DNA from 3 places in the Clostridium acetobutylicum ATCC 824 genome. Region 3 is predicted to be linked to each of the others. Evidence: riboswitches for the same ligand, from Rfam matches in the RefSeq annotation. Region 3 holds a riboswitch; each other region holds the start of a gene.
What was found. Region 3 has a riboswitch for lysine ahead of dapA (4-hydroxy-tetrahydrodipicolinate synthase). Riboswitches for the same ligand answer to the same signal wherever they lie in the genome.
Positions count from the first base shown of each region.

Region 1: linked by a shared signal. The riboswitch ahead of CA_RS17755 (amino acid permease) and the one ahead of dapA (4-hydroxy-tetrahydrodipicolinate synthase) in region 3 are both predicted to bind lysine.
Region 2: linked by a shared signal. The riboswitch ahead of lysA (diaminopimelate decarboxylase) and the one ahead of dapA (4-hydroxy-tetrahydrodipicolinate synthase) in region 3 are both predicted to bind lysine.

Region 1 covers NC_003030.1:3,647,205-3,653,703, reverse strand. Annotated here, with positions in the region: gene CA_RS17775 (WD40/YVTN/BNR-like repeat-containing protein) at 1-219, shown strand, start outside; gene CA_RS17770 (biotin transporter BioY) at 378-917, shown strand; gene CA_RS17765 (DUF1284 domain-containing protein) at 914-1,303, shown strand; gene CA_RS17760 (tRNA dihydrouridine synthase) at 1,578-2,513, shown strand; lysine riboswitch at 2,545-2,720, shown strand; gene CA_RS17755 (amino acid permease) at 3,029-4,396, shown strand; gene CA_RS17750 (glycoside hydrolase family 43 protein) at 4,473-6,074, opposite strand; gene CA_RS17745 (MFS transporter) at 6,071-6,499, opposite strand, start outside.
Region 2 covers NC_003030.1:700,270-706,768, forward strand. Annotated here, with positions in the region: gene CA_RS03290 (FMN-dependent NADH-azoreductase) at 1-165, shown strand, start outside; gene CA_RS03295 (phosphatase PAP2 family protein) at 195-1,067, shown strand; gene CA_RS03300 (cation diffusion facilitator family transporter) at 1,123-2,307, opposite strand; gene CA_RS03305 (M18 family aminopeptidase) at 2,466-3,767, shown strand; lysine riboswitch at 3,931-4,116, shown strand; gene lysA (diaminopimelate decarboxylase) at 4,211-5,506, shown strand; gene CA_RS03315 (GH36-type glycosyl hydrolase domain-containing protein) at 5,836-6,499, shown strand, end outside.
Region 3 covers NC_003030.1:3,800,701-3,807,199, reverse strand. Annotated here, with positions in the region: gene CA_RS18550 (gluconate:H+ symporter) at 1-446, opposite strand, end outside; gene ilvD (dihydroxy-acid dehydratase) at 554-2,272, opposite strand; gene CA_RS18540 (FadR/GntR family transcriptional regulator) at 2,512-3,189, opposite strand; gene CA_RS18535 (HD domain-containing protein) at 3,222-3,713, opposite strand; gene CA_RS18530 (NUDIX hydrolase) at 3,728-4,336, opposite strand; gene dapA (4-hydroxy-tetrahydrodipicolinate synthase) at 4,439-5,299, opposite strand; lysine riboswitch at 5,391-5,563, opposite strand; gene rbr3B (NADH peroxidase) at 5,920-6,465, shown strand.

The DNA of each region.
Region 1 (6,499 bases), 150 kb from region 3:
TATCGCACAGCCGATGGCGGAGTATCATACACAAAAGTAAGTTTCCCTGATATAAAGACAAATAGTAGATTTGATTTGCCAGCAATGCCATATAAAAAAGACGGAAAGCTTGAGGTTTTAGTGGGTCAAGGTTCAGATGGAGATAGAAGTAAGGCGTTGTACCAATCAAGCGATAATGGAGTAACCTGGCAGTATATAAAAGAGGTCTCTAAAAACTAAATAACAAAAATAAGTTTCTGTTAACATATAAAAAGCATAATAGCTATGTAAAGCAGAGACTTTTTTGTTTGTCAGAAATATTGACAGTGAAAGCAATAAGTATATAATTATATTGTAAACCTAAACTATAAATATGGTTTACAATAAGGGGGATAACTATGAAAATATCAACTAAGGATTTAGTATTATGCGCTCTATTTGCTGCAATAAGCTGCGTTTTAGCACAAATATCTATTCAGCTTCCATTTAGTCCAGTGCCTTTTACAATGCAGGTTATGGCTGTTTATTTAGCGGGAATTATACTGGGTGCTAAAAAAGGTTTTATATCTCAGCTGGTATATGTTGTGTTAGGGGCAATAGGCGCACCTGTTTTTGCTAACTTTACGGGAGGCGTTGGTGCTATTTTAGGTCCTGCAGGAGGATTTATCATTGCATTTCCGTTTATGGCTCTTATTGTTGGATGCGTTGCAGATAAATGTAGAACAAAAGCCTATATCATAATATCAATGGTTTTGGCAAGCGTAGTTTGCTATGTTTTTGGAGCTCTATGGCTTGTTTTGGTAACAAAAATATCCTTTGCTTTGGCAATTAAGACTGCAGTTTTACCATTTATTTTGTTTGATATGCTTAAGATTATAATTGTTTCTATAATAGGTATTAATATACGAAGCAGAATAATATCGGGGGGACTAGCATGATAAAATTGAGACCACATCATATAATGTGCTTTCAAGGTTATGAAGGAAAAGGATATAGTCAAGACTTTATTGATAATATGGACAATATATATAGGGATCTTAAGGAAAAAGATAATCTTAAAATTAAAATCGTTTTTTCTACGGATGATGTATGCGGAAGTTGTCCTAATAAAATATCGGACAATAACTGTGGCTGCAACGAAAAAGTAATGGCAATAGATAATAAAGTAATTCGTGTGTTGAAATTAAAACAAAAGATATATACATATAATGAACTCGTAAATAAGTTAAGGTTAAATATAAACGAAGGAGTAATGAAGGATATTTGTGGTCAGTGTGTGTGGTACGAAAATAGTAAATGTAAAACTAGTATCCTAAGTTTATAAATTTATGTTTAAAAGGCCAGGTGTAATTACTGTAAGAAGGTAGCACCTGATTTTTTTACGTATAATATTTATTTTGCTTATAAGTATATAGGAGGTGCGTATTTCTAGATTTTTATGAACAAATTTAGAGAAGAATATAGGTTTATTTAGCGTTTCATATACTTATGTTATACTTATTCTATACGGCTACCAGAGGAGATAATTATGGATACCGAACTTAAAAAACAACTATATTTGAATTTGCTTAAAAATCAGTATGAGGAGAGTTTATTATATGAAATACTATTTTGCACCACTAGAAGGCATTACTGGGTACATATATAGGAATGCATATGAGAAGTTTTTTGGTGGAATTGATAAATACTTTACACCATTTATTGTACCTACAAGTAGTAAAAGCTTAACTTCAAGAGAACTAAAGGATGTACTTCCGGAAAATAACAAGGTAACCTTTTTAGTACCTCAAATACTCACTAATGACGCGAATAAATTTATTTTCACTACAGAGAAATTAATGAATTTAGGTTATAGTGAAGTTAATCTGAATTTGGGCTGCCCATCTGGTACAGTTGTATCAAAAGGTAGAGGTGCCGGATTTCTTAAAAAAAGGCAGGAGCTAGATGAATTTTTAGAGAAGATATTTTCAAAGTCACCTGCTAAGATTTCTATAAAAACAAGAATTGGAAAAGATTCTCCGGATGAATTTTATGAACTAATTAAAATATTTAATAAATATCCATTGGAAGAACTTATCATACATCCAAGAATACAAACAGATTTTTATAATAATAAACCTAATATGAAGGTGTTTAAGGATGCCTTAGAGTTAAGTAAAAGTACAGTGTGTTACAATGGAGATATTTTTCAAAGTAATGACTATATTAAGCTCATAGAAGAATTTTCGAATTTAGGTGTAGTTATGTTAGGGCGAGGAATTATTTCAAATCCTAATATAATTAAGAAAATTAATAGCAATAATGTCCTAGAGAAAGAGGTATTAAAGAAATTTCATGATGCAATTTATGAAGAGTATCAAGATATTCTCTCTGGTGAAAAAAATGTGCTATTTAAAATGAAGGAAATCTGGTTTTATATGATACATTTATTTAAGGATAGCGATAAATTTGCCAAGAAAATACGAAAGGCAAACAGACTACGTGACTATGAGGCTATTATATCAGCGTTATTTGGAGAATTTGACTTAATTTAAAGTATAGTGTATACTAAAAAAATAAGTGAATAACTGAGGTAGAGGCGCAAAATTTAAGAGTAGAACTGTGGAGACAAGCACTATGAAGCAGTTTAAAAGGAAATTTTGCCGAAGCGTATAGCTAATGCTTTAATGCTGTACTGCTGGGTTTGTATAAAATATGTGCAAAACTGTCACAAAGTATAATTGTGGAGAACTATCATTGGTGTGGAATTAACAACGTATATTTGTTTTATTAAATATGTGTTTTAATGCCCTGAGTGTAGTCTCAGGGCGTTTTTTAATTTATAGTAAAGTATAAAATGCGAATAATTACATTTAGATTTTATGCTTTAGCTTGCCTTTAATTTGCTAGTACGTGAAAAGGCAAACGGTGCTGCCAATCTGATTTTTTATCTCACTTAGTTAGTTCGCTTATCGGAAATATAACCGATAAGGAGGAAGAAAAAATAGATACTATAAAAGAAACAAATTCAAATGAGGTTAAAAGAAGCCTTAAAGCAAGGCATCTTAATATGATTGCTATGGGTGGAGCCATAGGAACAGGAATATTTATAGCACTTGGTGATACAATTCATCAGGCAGGTCCTGGTGGTGCACTTGTTGCATACGCATGTATAGGAGTTATGGTATATTTTTTAATGACAGGGTTAGGAGAAATGGCTACTTTTATGCCAGTTTCAGGTTCATTTGAAACCTATGCCTCGAAGTTCGTTGATGAATCCGTAGGTTTTGCACTTGGTTGGAATTATTGGTACAACTGGGCTATTACTGTTGCAGCTGAAATGGTGGCTGGTGGAATGGCTATGAAGTTTTGGTTTAAAGGTGTTCCTGCTGTTATCTGGAGCATTTTATTCCTTGTATTAATAGTTGCGCTTAACTTGTTATCTGTAAAAGCGTACGGAGAATCTGAATACTGGTTTGCAGGAATTAAGGTAATTACTGTAATTGTATTCTTAATAGTAGGTACTGCTACAATTTTAGGTATAATAGGTGGACATAAGATAGGACTTAGAAACTTTACCATTAAAGATGCTCCGTTTGTTGGAGGCGTAAAATCTATTTTTATGGTATTTCTAATTGCAGGCTTCTCGTTTCAGGGAACGGAGCTTGTTGGTATTGCGGCTGGAGAAAGTGAAAATCCTAAAAAGTCCATACCTAAAGCAATTAATACGATATTCTGGAGAATTTTAATTTTCTATTTAGGAACTATATTTGTTGTAAGTGCGATAATTCCTTATACACAAGCAGGAGTTAAGATAAGTCCATTTACAATGGTATTTGAAAGAGCGGGTATACCAATTGCAGCAGCAATAATGAATGCAGTAATTTTAACTTCAGTGCTATCCTGTGGAAATTCAGGTATGTATGCCTCAAGTAGAATGCTTTATGCAATGGCTAAAGAAGGAAAGGCACCTAAAATCTTAGGGAAACTTAATTCAAGAGGTGTTCCAGTATATGCATTAGCATTAACTACTATCGTAGCATCAGCATGTTTCTTAACTGGACTTTACGCTGAGAGTACTGTTTATGTTTGGCTTGTTGCGGCTTCAGGACTTGCAGGCTTCCTTGCTTGGGCAGGTATAGCTGTATGCCATTATAGATTTCGTAAGGCATATGTTGCTCAGAAACGTGATTTAAATAAGCTTATTTATAGGGCAAAGTTATTTCCTATAGGACCAGTAATAGCATTAGCTTTATGTGTAGTTGTTATTTTAGGTCAAGGAATTACTTATTTCCAAGCTGATAAAATCGATTGGACAGGAGTAATAACGTCTTATATAGGACTGCCAATATTTATTGCGTTATGGATTGGATATAAGATTAAACACAAGACAAAGGTAGTTGACTTAAAAGAAGTAGATCTTGATGTAGAGAGGTAAAAAAACAATAATTTTAATAAAATACCATGCTGAATTAATTTTCAGTATGGTATTTTTACGGTTTAAGGAGTTTTATCTATAATTCTTTATAGCAAAAATAATCAAAGTCAGCAGGTTTATTATTTCCAGTTATATCAATGCAGTTAATTCCTACAAAAGCTCCTGTGAAAAAGCCGCCACCTTGTACATAGTCATCGGATAACTTTCTCGATTCAAAAATAGCAGGAACTTTTGACCAGTTTATCCCATCGAAAGAATAAGAGTACTGATATGTTTCAACTCTTACTTCAACTTTCAAGTGAATATACTCCACATCTTTAGGAATTGGAATAACATTGCTTTTTAAAGGCATATCAAAGTGAAAATTATCACAACAAACAATATCAATTACACGCCCTTTATCTTCATTCCAGGTAACCTGTATAGTAGACCAATTTTCCGTATTATAATAGCAGGTTAATCCAGCTGCTTGCTGAAAAGTATCAGGACTAAATGACACACTTGTTGATGCATCAAATTTAAATGATTGCCATCTTCTTGCTATAAATGCTTGAGTAAAGGTTGACGTTAAAGATTCTTTACCATATAACCTCAAATTTCCTTTTTTGGCTTTTAAAGATGCTATATTTTCTGTAAGAGGAATACGTAAGGATTGAAAGTTAATATTTAATTTGTCGCTGTCGAAATTATCTTTTTCATCGTAGGTTTTCTCCCACTTTACTTCTGGAATTTTAGGTGCTTCAACATTAACAGACCCCTGTTTACCACCAACGACTCTTGGCCAATTATCTACCCATTCAATTCTTTGTATAGAAGTCTCGCGACCAAGTGGACAGTAGCCTCTTTGTTCAAGTACTGGTTGATTTCCAACAGGTAGAGGTCTTCCTACTAAATGGGCTAAGTACCATTCATCAGTATGAGTATGGACAAGAGATGCATGACCGCATTTTTGCAATGAGTTTCGTGGATCATGCCATGAAGTTAAAAGAGGATACTCAGGGTCTATCTCGTAAGGACCATCTATATTTTTAGAACGTGCAACTGTTTCTGAATGTTCATAGGTTGTGCCACCTTCAGCAGTAAATAGATAATAGTAATCTCCAATATGATAAATATGAGGGCCTTCTGTGTACTTAATATCAGTGCCCTTATATATAATTTTAGCTTTACCGATTAGTTTCTTTTCTTTATCAGAATACTCTTGAAGAACAATTCCATAAAAATTATGATTGTAAGTTCTCTGATCCCAATACATATTTACAAGGTACTTCTTTCCATCATTATCATGGAATAAAGAGGCGTCAAAACCAGAACCATTCAATGTTATTGGATCGCTCCATACACCATCAACACTTTCACAGGTAGTTAAATAGTTGTGACAGTCCTTCCACATTCCATCAGTTACTTTTACATCTGTGTATATGAGCCAAAATTTTCCGTCATGATAACTTAAATCAGGAGCCCATATCCCACCTGAATTAGGATTACCCTTCATATCTAAAAGTGAAGTTCTGTTTAAAGGATGTGCTACAAGATGCCAGTTAACAAGATCCTTAGAATGATGTATTTGAACTCCAGGAAACCATTCAAAGGTTGAAGTAGCAATGTAATAATCGGTGTCAGCACGACAGATGCTTGGATCAGGATTGAAGCCTCTTAAAATTGGATTTTTAATCATAAATTTAAATTCTCCCCTCTATTTAATTTAGCTCTTTCTTTTAAAGTAGCTATAATATGATTATATTTTTTATCATCTAAGTTGTAGAAGGTAATATCTATTAAAGCTAATATCATGAGTACGGCAGGAACGACTGTGGCAGTTAGAAGTATACCCGTTAGGGCATGAGGAGTTTGGGTTTTATTGGCTACATACCCAAAGTTACCGAGTATTATTCCTGGTACAGCTCCGCCTAATGCCATTCCGCACTTGAAAAAGAATCCGATAATAGCATAAATTAAGCCGCTTAAACGTTTTCCTGTTGTGTATTCACCATATTCAATTGTTTCTGGAATTAATGACCACATAAATGCTCCGGCAGTCAATGAACCTATTGATGTAATCACACGAGAAACTAATATTAATGCTACTGCATGAGTTGGAAT
Region 2 (6,499 bases), 840 kb from region 3:
CTTCATGATATTTTTAGACATTTAGGAATAAAAAAATTCGAAAAGCTTCTTGTTGAAGGAGTAGATGTTCAGGACATAGGAAAAGAAAAAGCCGTAGAAAAAGCTTTTGATGAAATTGATGAATTAATAGATAAAATGCAGGTTAGAGATTTTGTAAAGCAGTGAGTTAAGTATAATGAAATGGGGGGTTAAGATTGCTATTTAATATTTTAACTGGAGAGTATAATATAGTCATAATAAAATTTTTACAGCAATTCTCTAATCCCTTTTTAGATAAAATTGCCCAAGCGGTTACCATGACAGCAGAAGAATATTTTCTAGTTGGATTTATAGGAATAATATATTTATGTATAAATAAGAGGCTTGGATATATAATGGCATTAACAATCTTATTTAGCAGTACAATAAATTATTATGTCAAGTGTATTTTTAAGATAAAAAGACCTATAGGAACCCAAGGTGTGAGGTCTCTTAGACTTCAAACAGCAGATGGATATTCTTTTCCAAGTGGACATACCCAGGGGGCAGCTGTATTTTGGGGATGTTTGATCAAAAATATAAGAAATAGATATATAGATATGCTTGGTTATGTAATGATATTTTTAGTCGCTATTTCAAGAATTTATCTCGGAGTTCACAGACCAATAGATGTTATAGGTGGATTTGTATTTGGTATTTTGTGTGTAGGAATTTTTAATAGAGTATTTAGATTAAATGTATATAAGAAAAACTTACTTATATTTATTTTAGTGATTCTTCCAATGCTTACAATTACCATATATATAGGAGATTTTAAATTATATGAAGAATTGGGGTCTATTCTTGGGCTCATAAGTGGTCATAATATTCAGGAGAAATACATAAAGTTTAATCCTAAAACTAATATAAGAAACAATTTAATAAAAATTATTATAGCAGTCTTAGGAATTTTAATCTTGAAGAATATTTTAGATTTTATTTTTCCTCATACTAGATTAATTTCTTTTATAACTTATTTTTGTATTTTGTTTTGGATTACTACCGGTAACCTATGGATTATAAAGAAAATAGGATTGAATGGAGTTTAAAAAACTAATTAAAGGCTAGATCATAAATAACTTGATCTAGCCTTTAAAATTCTTACTAAATACCAGAATAATCTCTATCAACGGTAATTACGCAATCGTAATGAGGATGTCTCCTTATGATTTCACTTTTAATATCATCACCTAACTTACTGAGCTTTTTTTCAGATATATCAACATCAAAAGGAACAACGATATCAAAAATTAATTTCTTATCTTCACCATCACCAACTATTCTAAAATCATGAAAAGATTGAACCGATGGGAAATCCTTAAGTATCTTTGAAACATACCTTTTAGCTTCACTTACTTCTGGAGATCCTATTAAGAGAGGATCCATATGAATAACCACAAATATATCAAGCTCTTCTGATATCCTTTTTTCTGTTTCATCTATTTTGCTGTGCAGAGTCATAATAGGAATATTATATGGAACCTCAGCATGGAAAGAAATCATGGTTCTTCCGGGTCCATAATTATGAATTATAAGGTCATGTACTCCTAAAATAACATCGCACTTAAGAGCCATTTTTTTTATAGACTTTACAAGGTTAGGGTCAGGAGCTTGACCTAAAAGAGGATCTATTGTATCCTTCATTAAGTTTACGGCTGACCATATTATAAGAGCACCGATTAAAACACCTACATATCCATCTATAGATATAGTTGAAAAAGCGGATACTAAAAGTGATAAAATAACACTTGAAAGTATATATACATCGTTAAGCGCGTCAGCTCCAGATGCTTTTAGAGCTGAAGAGTTGATTTTTTTACCGATATTTTTGTTAAATAAGCTTAGCCATAATTTAAGAGGTATTGCAATTAGCATTATTATAAAAGAAATTAGATTAAAACTTACTGGCTCAGGTGATAGTATTCTTAAGAATGAGGTTTTTATGAATTCAACACCTACGAGCAAAATTATTGCAGATACCAGTAGGGCAGATAAATACTCTACTCTTCCATGACCAAATGGATGCTCTTTATCAGCAGGTTTATTTGATAGCTTAAAGCCTATAAGGGTTATAACAGAAGCACTGACATCTGCCAAATTATGAAAGGCATCAGCTATAACAGCTATACTATTTATAAATATTCCGATGGATAATTCTATAACAAACAGAATAAGATTTACTATAAGACCCATAATGCTGCTTAAAATACCGTAATTTTCTCTAACTTTTTTATTGCTTATATTGCTGTAATCTTTAATGAATTTTGAAACTATGAATTTAACAAGCACTTTATCACTCCCTACATGTATAAACATTATGATACCATAATTAAAACCATATTTATTATAACATATAATAATGATGTACTGGAAAAAAATAAATGCATTCTGTATACTATAAATAAGGAAAAATGATAATAATAATTTTATAATTGGAGGTGCGACTAATGAAAAATGAACTTGAGTTTGCAAAAAAACTAATAGATTTTATATATGATAGTCCATCACCATTTCATTCAGTTGACAATATTAAAAATACACTGATAGAGAATGGTTTTGCAGAGATTAAGGAAGAAAATAAATGGGAACTTAATAAAAATGGTAAGTATTTTGTAAAGAGAAATGATTCGGCTCTAATAGCATTTACTGTTGGGTCTGGCTTTGTTGCAAAAAAAGGGTTTAAAATAATAGGAGGACATACAGATTCACCCACGTTTAGGATAAAACCTAATCCTGAAATGGTTTCTGAAAATTCATATATAAAGCTCAATACAGAGGTATATGGAGGACCAATATTAAGCACATGGTTTGATAGACCCCTTTCTATAGCAGGAAGAGTTACAGTAAGAGGAAAAAGTGCTTTATTTCCGGAAACAAAACTATTGAATATAAAGAGACCTATACTTGTTATTCCTAATTTAGCTATACATATGAATAGAGATGTAAACAGCGGGTTTAAAATTAATCCACAAGTTGATACTCTACCTATTATAGGAATTATAAATGATAAATTTGAAAAAGAAAATTATCTTATGAAAATTATTGCAAGTGAACTTGGAGAAGATATTGAGAACATAATAGATTTCGATTTGTTTTTGTATGAATATGATAAGGGATGTATTATGGGAATAAATAATGAATTTATATCTAGCAGCAGATTAGATGATATGGAGATGGTTCACGCAGGATTAAATGCTTTAGTTAATGCTAAGTGTTCAGAAGCTACCAACGTTTTGGCTTGCTTTGATAATGAAGAGATAGGAAGTGCTACAAAGCAGGGAGCAGATTCACAGTTTTTGTCAGATATACTTGAGAGAATAGTTTTATCCTTTGGTGGAGATAGAGAGGATTTCTTTAGAGCACTTCATAATTCATTTATGATATCATCAGATTCGGCACATGCAGTTCATCCAAATAAAGGAGAAAAAGCAGATCCAATAACAAGGCCTCATATAAACGAAGGTCCAGTTATAAAGATAAGTGCGGCTCAAAAGTATACTTCAGATAGCAATTCAATAGCTGTTTATGAAGAGGTATGCAGGCTCTCAGGTGTTCCTTACCAAAAGTTTGTAAACAGATCAGATGAAAGAGGTGGAAGTACTATAGGACCAATAACAGCTACCCATACAGCTATAAGAACAGTAGATATAGGAACACCACTTCTAGCTATGCATTCAATAAGAGAGTTGTGCGGTACATTAGATCATATGTATGTAGAGAAGTCTTTTGAAGAGTTTTATAATTTATAAGCAATTAATATTGTATATTTAGTTTTTGTGTGATACAATTAAAAAAAATAATGTAGGAATAACTGTTACATTTTGTTTTATATAAGATTTCAGGATTATACTTATAACGGAAATACTTTATAAATCACAATGTTAATATTCCATTGCATTATATATATTAATAACCTTTTGTAGAGGTGCTTTAAGTCAAGAGTAACCGTTTGGAGTTGGCAAACTTAGATGAACGGTAAAAGGGGCTTTTAGCCGAAGCATTTAGATTGGCAGATTTATTTGCTGGCTTTTCATACAACATATGAATGGCTGTCACTTTATTAGTTAGTTATTAGGTAAGTGGAGCGCTACAAGGTACACAAGATTGCATTTATTAGCGGCAAGGGTGTTCCTTTGCCGCTTATTTTTATAAAGAATATTGTGGCGCAAAAAAAGATAAAGAGGTGTTTAAAGTGAAACTATTTGGCAGCATGCATGAAGAGAACAACGAATTATATATAGGGGGGATAAGCTCAAAAGAGCTCGCAAAGAAGTATGGAACTCCTCTTTATGTAATAGACGAGAAGCTAGTTAGACAAAATTGTAAAGAATATTATGAGAATTTCAAGGTTAAGGAGAAAAAAAATAGAGTTGCGTATGCGGGAAAGGCATTTTTACCAATTGCAATGTGTCAAATCATAAAAGAAGAAGGGCTTAGCTTAGATGTAGTTTCAGGGGGAGAGCTTTATACTGCTTATAAGGCAGGCTTTAACATGGAAAATGTACTCTTCCATGGAAACAACAAGACCATAGATGAGATGGAAATGGGGGTAAGATTAAATGTTGGAAGGTTTGTAGCGGACAATTTCTATGAGATAGAAAAAGTAAATGAAATAGCTAAAAAGATGGGTAAAGTACAGAAGGTATTTTTAAGAATAACACCAGGAATAGAAGCACACACCCATGAATATATAAAAACTGGACAAATTGATTCAAAGTTTGGTTTCACGCTAAGTAATGGGGATGCCCTTAAAGCTGTAAAAGAAGTTTTGAATTTTCAAAATGTTGAGTTATCTGGGCTGCACTGCCATATAGGATCTCAGATTTTTGATATAGCGCCTTATTTAGAAGAAACAAGAGTTATGCTGGCATTTATAAAGGAAATACAGAAAGAAACAAATTATGAAATAAAGGAGCTTGATTTGGGAGGTGGCTTTGGCATTTACTACACAGAAGTAGATAAGCCGAGAGGTGCTGAGGAATTCTGTAGTGCAATACTAAAAGAAGCAGAGGAAAGCTCAAAAAAACTAGGGGTAAAGTTGCCTAAACTAATAATAGAACCTGGAAGATCAATAATAGGAAATGCTGGATCAACTCTTTATACTGTAGGTTCTATAAAGGAAATACAGCATATGAGAAAATATGTATCTGTGGACGGTGGAATGACTGATAATATAAGACCTTCTCTTTATAATGCTGAATATGAGTGTGAAATTGCAAACAAATTTAATGCTTCTAAGGAAAAGGTAACAATATCAGGTAAGTGCTGTGAGTCAGGAGATATACTAATAAATGATGTAAATATATCAGAAGTAGAAAGCGGAGATATTTTAGTTGTATCTACTACAGGGGCGTATGGATACTCTATGTCTAATAATTATAATAAAATTCCTAAAGCAGCAGTAGTTTTAGTATCGGATGGTAAGGAAAGATTAATATGTAAAAGAGAAACCTACGAGCATATGCTTTCAAATGAAATTATGATTTAAATTAAAGATATTAATTAAGGTTTATAGCATGAAATAAAAATTCACATAGTGAATATAAATAAGCTGGGGGGCTTAAATATAGAATTAAGTTTGCTCTCTATAAATTGGGGCATAGGGATCAAACTTTTGTTGAAGTACAGAAATCGGTTAGTCATAAAATATAGGAAAATAGAGGGGTAAACTATTTTCCTATAGGTGACAACCGATTTTTTATTTTTATAATAATAAACTAAAAATTTTGTCTATTACTTTCTGATTAAAAAAAAATATATAGGGGAATAATAATCGAAGTTAGGTAATGAGTATATTTGCTGAAAGGATTGATTATTATGCTTTATGTATATATTTTTCTTCTATGTCTAATTATTTTTCTTATATACATATTGAGAGATATAAATAGAAAGAAAAGTTACAATCATAATGGAAAGATAAATTTGCATGAGGATTTTCACAATGATTATTTAGATGCTATAAAAAAATATAATAGTATGCCTAAAAGAAAAAGCAGAAGTGTACTTATAAAAAAACTAGATAGGAGTTATAAGGGACTTCTAAGGGGATATGAATATTTTGATAGAGAAATAAGAAATAAGAAAGAGATAGTTCCAGCAGCGGAATGGCTTCTTGATAATTTATATCTCATAGAGAAAGAGTATAAAGATATAAAACATAATATGCCTGAAATTTGTTACAAAAAATTGCCTATTGTAATTGAAGGAGCTTTTAGGGGGCTTCCAAGAGCATATTATCTTGGAATGAAAATAGTAAACAAGTTGGACGGAAAAATAAGCGAGGATACTGTTGTTTCGTATGTACATGAATATCAAAAAAAGTCGATACTAACAAGTTCTGAGATTTGGGCACTTCCACTTATGTTTAGAATGGCAGTTATTCAGAATATAGGTAGAATTACTGAGAGCATGGTATTTGCTCAGAATGAAAAGGCAAAAGCTGATAAACTTGGATACGAAATAATAAATTCTGGAAACGCAA
Region 3 (6,499 bases):
ACAGATAAAGCTGCAGCCATAGGAACGCCTATGTATAAAAGAGGAAGTTCTGTGAATTCAGCAATAGTAAAAACAAGAGGTATAAGTAGAACAAAACCTACCTCATAGAACATAGCAATGCCAACTATGAAACCCGTTAATACAACAGCCCATTGAATTTTTTTTACACCAAATTTATTAATTAAACTTCTAGAAATCCTTTGAGCAGCACCAGAATCAGCTATTAATTTTCCAAACATAGCACCAAAACCTAAAATTAGTGCCAAACTGCTTAAGGTGCTTCCAACACCGTTTTGAATTGAAGAAACAGCTTTTGCAGGATTCATACCTTCGGCGATACCAACAACCAAAGCTACAAGAATTAGGGATATGAATCCGTTTACTTTGAATTTAATCATAAGTAGTAATAGTAATGCGACGCCAATAACAACAATTAATAATGGCATATGTATTCCTCCTTAAATTTTGAAAATTCGCATAATTGTTTTATGTAAAGCTCACAATGATAGTTATTTGTAGCTATCATTGCAAGTTTAAAACATAAAGTTTTTTACTATTCCATGTATCCACCCTTCATAGGTGATGAAGCACATCTTGTATAAAGACCTAAAATGCCTTTAGTGTATCTAGGTGCTGGTTTTACCCAATTTTGGCTTCTTTCTTTTAATATATTTTCAATTTCTTTTTCACTTTTTTCTATTCCGTTTGTTCCTATTATGTCAAGCTTTCTTGCAGGAATATCTATTTTTATAAGGTCTCCTTCTTGAACAAAAGCTATTGGTCCACCTTCACTTGCTTCAGGAGAAACGTGACCTATAGCGGGACCACGAGTTGCACCTGAAAATCTTCCGTCAGTTATTAAAGCAGTTGAGTCTACTAATTCATGATCTGAGGCTATAGCTTCTGTAGTATAGAACATTTCAGGCATTCCAGAACCCTTTGGTCCTTCATATCTTACAAATACGGCATCGCCAGGCTTTATATTTTTAGTTAGAACAGACTTAATCGCATCTTCTTCACAATTAAACACCCTAGCTTTTAAGACAACCTGCATTAGTTTCTTTGATATTGCAGAATGCTTAACTACAGCGCCTCCTGGTGCAAGGTTACCTTTTAATATAGCTATGGCGCCTTGACTTTGAATAGGATTTTCTTTAGTTCTTATAACATCTTCCTTTTTTATTCCAAGTGAAGTTATTAGTTTATCATGTTCTTCGTAATATCCACTGTTTTTTAAATCCTCTAAATTTTCTCCTAAGGTTTTCCCTGTAACGGTCATAACATCTAAATGTAAAAACTCTTTAATTTCCTCCATTATTGCAGGAACTCCACCTGCATTCCAAAAGTATGAACCTGGATAAAAACCACTTGGCCTTATATTTAAAATGTATGGGATTTTTTTATGGATTTCGTCAAATAGTTCAGGTTCTATATCCATGCCAAGTTCATGGGCTATGGCAGGAATATGAAGAAGGCAATTGCTTGAACCTGCGATAGCGGCATGAACCATTATTGCGTTTTCAAAGGCTTTCTTAGTCATTATTTCTGATGGTTTTATATTTAGTTCAATAAGTTTGAGTATTTGTTTACCAGCATTTTTGGCTGCTAGCTTTAATTCCTTTGAGGTTACTGGTATTAGAGCTGTTCCAGGAAGAGCTATACCAAGGGCTTCAGACATAACCTGCATAGTGGAGGCTGTTCCCATAAATGAGCAGGCGCCACAACTAGGACATGCATTTTGTTTATAGTGTTCGTACTGCTCTTTCGTTATTTCTCCTCTTTCATATTGTGCATTATAGGTTCCGATTTGTTCTAAAGTAAGCATATTGGGACCAGCATTCATAATACCACCTGGGACTAGTATGGATGGCATATCAAGTCTAGCAATTGCCATTAAGTGAGCTGGAACAGCTTTATCACAGCTAGCTATGAATATACCTGCATCGAAAGGCGTTGCTTGTACGTGTATCTCCATAAGATTTGTCATTATATCTCTTGAAGCGAGAGAATAGTTCATGCCATCATGACCTTGAGTTTCACCGTCGCATATATCCGTAACAAAATACTTAGCCCCCCGTCCTCCATTGTCATCAATTGACTTGAAAGCTTCATCAACTAAAGTATCAAGATGGGCGCTTCCAGGATGACTATGACCAAAACTGCTTTCAATTATAATCTGTGCTTTATTCAATTCTTCAGATTTCCATCCTGAACCTAATCTAAGGGAATCAAGCTCAGGAGCCTTTTGTCTTATTTCCTGACTTTTTAACAATTAAATCACCTCATAATCTTAATCTGTATTACAACTTTAAGATAAAATATAATAATAAGCTACTTAACGCTGTAAAAATACATTATACTATTAAAGTTGTATTACAACTTTAATAGTATAATACAATGAAAACGTTTCTAAGTCAATAGAGTTTTAAAATTTAATTTTAAGTTATACTAAGATTAATAAGGTTATACTATTTAAATAATAAAAAAACCTAAAAAGCACATTTGCGCTTTTTAGGTTTGTAGTTTCTTTAGATCATTTATTGTTCTTTCTGCATGTCTTCTTGAATATATAAAGGCAAGTTCAGAATCTCTATTTTTTATAGCATCTAGAATAAATTTATGTTCACAGATACCACCTTTAGGACCCAATGTTTCGTATAATCCTCTTTGATGGTATTCAAGTATATTCATAAGAAGCTCATTTATTTTTATTATTAATGAATTTTTAGTACCTTCTGCTATTTTTGTGTGAAAATTTAAATCTTCCTTAGTGAACTTTTGTATATCATCTTTATAATTTTTCATATTATCATAGATTTTTTCAAGAGAAATTATAAGCTCATCATCACAGCGTTCAGCGCAGAGCTTAGCAGATTCTGGTTCTGTAATAAGTCTAAATTCCAATATTTCTAAATAGTTATCTCTATTTAAAATCAGCATTGGAAGTAAGCTATTTAAGTATACGGATGGACCTAAATCATTTATAAATGTGCCTCCACCTTTCTTCTTACTTACTATATTAAAAGCTGCTAATTTTTCAATAGCTTCTCTTACAGATACCCTACTTACATTTAAATCTTCAGCTAGTTTTGTTTCTGACATAATTTTTTGGCCAGGCTTCCATTCTCCACTAAAGATTTTTTCCTGGATTTTTTCTAGTACCTTGTCGCTTGTTCTACCATCTTCCATATTAATTTATCACCTCTGGATTTAATTTAGAATTATTTATACATGCTGTCTATGAGGGATACTCCAGTAGTGGTTTTGAAGTATTTTTTCTTAACTATATCGACATTATCCTTAGGAATGGAATCTTCGAATATATTTACAATGAAATCAGCCTCTATTAAAATTTGGTAATCCAAATTATCAATTTCAGTATAAGTATGATGATGACCTATAAGATAGCAAACCCTATTAACAAAGGTATCTTCTAAGTTAAACTTTTCTAAAAGGCTTTTGGCAACAGCGGGACCTTCTAATTCTTGATAGTTTCCGGCAGATGAATTGTATTTTCTTTCACTTTCCTTAATACCAATATCATGCAAAACAGCAGCAACCTCAAGAATTTTAAACATTTCTTCAGGTATATTTTCTAATTGACCTATTGTTTTTGAAAAGCTATAAACTTTTAAAGCATGGTTTATGCGTCGTACATCTCCATCAAAATATAATATCATTTCTTTAATAACATTACTTACAATATCAATCACAGTATAACCTCCTTCTATTTAAATAGTTTTTCGCCGAGTTCGGTGAAAGCTTGAAGAGTTATAAAAGCTCTCATATCCATTTTTACATCGTCATTTAATAATTTTTTTACTTCATTTTTAGAAAGAAGCATAACTTCTATATCTTCGTCATCTTCAAGATAATCTTTTGATAAGGTTCCACTGCAGGTGCAAAATATCATTGCTGCAGATTCATCAGTCATGCCAGCAGAGGCATAAACACGCTTTTTACTTTTTTCATAGTTTATATCCAAAAGTGTAAGGCCTGTTTCCTCTTTAAGCTCACGTCGAGCAGCTGCTTCAAAATCTTCACCTGCGTCTATAAGTCCTGCGGGAAGCTCATAAACATAGTCGTTTAAGGGTACTCTGAATTGTTTTATGCAGACTATTTTGTGTGTATCTTCATGAAAAGCTGCAATTATTGCCGCATCGGTTTTTTCAGCAGCACCATTAAGATATTGATCACTAAGAGCTTTGTAATCTTTCCTTGAAGCTACAGTCCAGTGTCTTGTATCTTGTTTTTTATTTTTGTATTCAATATCATAAAGACTTAGAAATTTTGTTTCTGCTAGAGGGGTTAATTTTTGTATTTTATTTTCTGTCATTATAATCACCTTCAATTTCAATTAAAATATTAAAAGTTATCCACTTTTATAAAAAAAAATCCACATTTATACCTCTTATTTTAGCATAAATGTGGATAACTATTATAAAAATTTATTTAACTTTTCTTTTAGATTTTCTGAGATAGGTACTAGAGGCAACCTTAAAGCTTCAGAAGCTATAACTCCTGTTTTTGAGAGACAGTACTTTATTGGTGCAGGATTTGGCTCTTCAAATAGCAGAGGAATCATGTTAGCTACTTGTTTCCAGATTTCTAGAGCAGATTTATAGTCATTTTGCTTAGATTTATTAAATACTTCAACGTATTTTTCAGTATTTAAGTGAGCGGATGCCATTATACCGCCATCTCCTCCAAGCATTAGTGTGCTGTAGAAGAAGGCATCTTCGCCAGTAAGTATTGAAAAGTTATCTGGACGATTTAATAAAAGCTCTGTGGTTTGAGTAAAATCACCACAAGCATCCTTTACTCCAACTATATTATCTAATTCAGAAAGCCTTCTTATAGTGTCATTTTCTATGTTTCTTCCGGTTCTGTAAGGTATATTGTATAATACTATATCTAAGGAAGTTGATTCAGATATTCTTTTAAAATGTTCGTATATTCCCCTTTGGTCAGGTCTATTATAATAAGGACATACTGATAAAATACCTTTAATATTATATTTATCAAGCATTTTGATATCCTTGGTCATTTTTTCGGTATTATTTCCGCCAAAACCAACATATATAGGAAGATTAAGTTCATTGCATTCAACAGTTTTTTCTAATATGCTTTGGTATTCATAATCTGATAATGTAGGAGTTTCGCCTGTGGTTGCAAGAGGCATAAAGCCAGCGACTCCTTTTTTTGAATAGTGCCTAATAAGTTTTTCATAAGAAGCTAAATCTACTTTGCCATCCTTAAAAGGAGTAATTAATGGTATTAAAACACCTTCGATTTTCATTTAATCCCTCTTTCCCTTACCAGGGGCTTTATTTGGTACAAAAAAATTAACAGCAAAGGAACACTTTGCTGTTGTTATAAACATCTCACGTGCACCTTGTAGCTCTCCACTATAAAAGAATAGTGACAGTTCTGCATATATTTTATACAAAACCAGAAAAAGTTCCTGCCGGAAATCCTTCTTCGGCTGCAATTCCTTTCTTTATCCCTCAAAGCTTGCCAGCTAAGAATAAATAATAATAACTACAGCACCTTTACCCTAGGTAAGAATTTAATTTTATCAATAGTTTATCATACATTAAATTAAGTTTCAACTTTAAAACAGTTTACAAGTTGATATAGTGAAATTTAGTAATATTTTTTATTAGTAAATAGTTTGTAAAGTGTGGCAATAAGCAGGGAAAAGGCTAAATATGTATTACCATATAAGCGATATATTACACATATTTAAAGAAAAAATTAGAAAAAATTTAAAAAAACTATTGCAAACAAATAATAATTATTATATAATAACAATTGTCAAGAGAAGTTAGCAAAATATGGAGAGCAAGTAATAAATATAATATATAAAACTAAAATACTATATAAATATATGAGAGAGATTAAAGGAGGAAATTAAAAATGAAAAAATTTAAATGTGTTGTTTGTGGATATATCTATACAGGAGAGGATGCTCCAGAAAAATGCCCTGTATGTGGTGCTGGAAAAGATAAATTTGTAGAAGTTAAAGACGAAGGCGAAGGCTGGGCAGATGAGCACAAAATAGGAGTTGCTAAGGGTGTAGATAAAGAAGTTCTTGAAGGCTTAAGAGCTAACTTTACAGGAGAATGCACAGAAGTTGGCATGTATCTTGCAATGGCAAGACAAGCAGATAGAGAAGGATACCCTGAAGTTGCAGAAGCATATAAGAGAATTGCATTTGAAGAAGCTGAACATGCTTCAAAGTTTGCTGAGCTTTTAGGAGAAGTTGTAGTAGCTGATACTAAGACAAATCTTCAAATGAGAGTTGATGCTGAAAAAGGAGCTTGCGAAGGAAAGAAAGAGCTTGCAACTTTAGCTAAAAAGCTTAACTATGATGCTATTCATGATACAGTACATGAAATGTGCAAAGATGAAGCTAGACACGGTTCTGCTTTCAGAGGTTTATTAAATAGATATTTTAAATAGAAAATAAGATTAGCAAAAATATAAGAGTGAAATG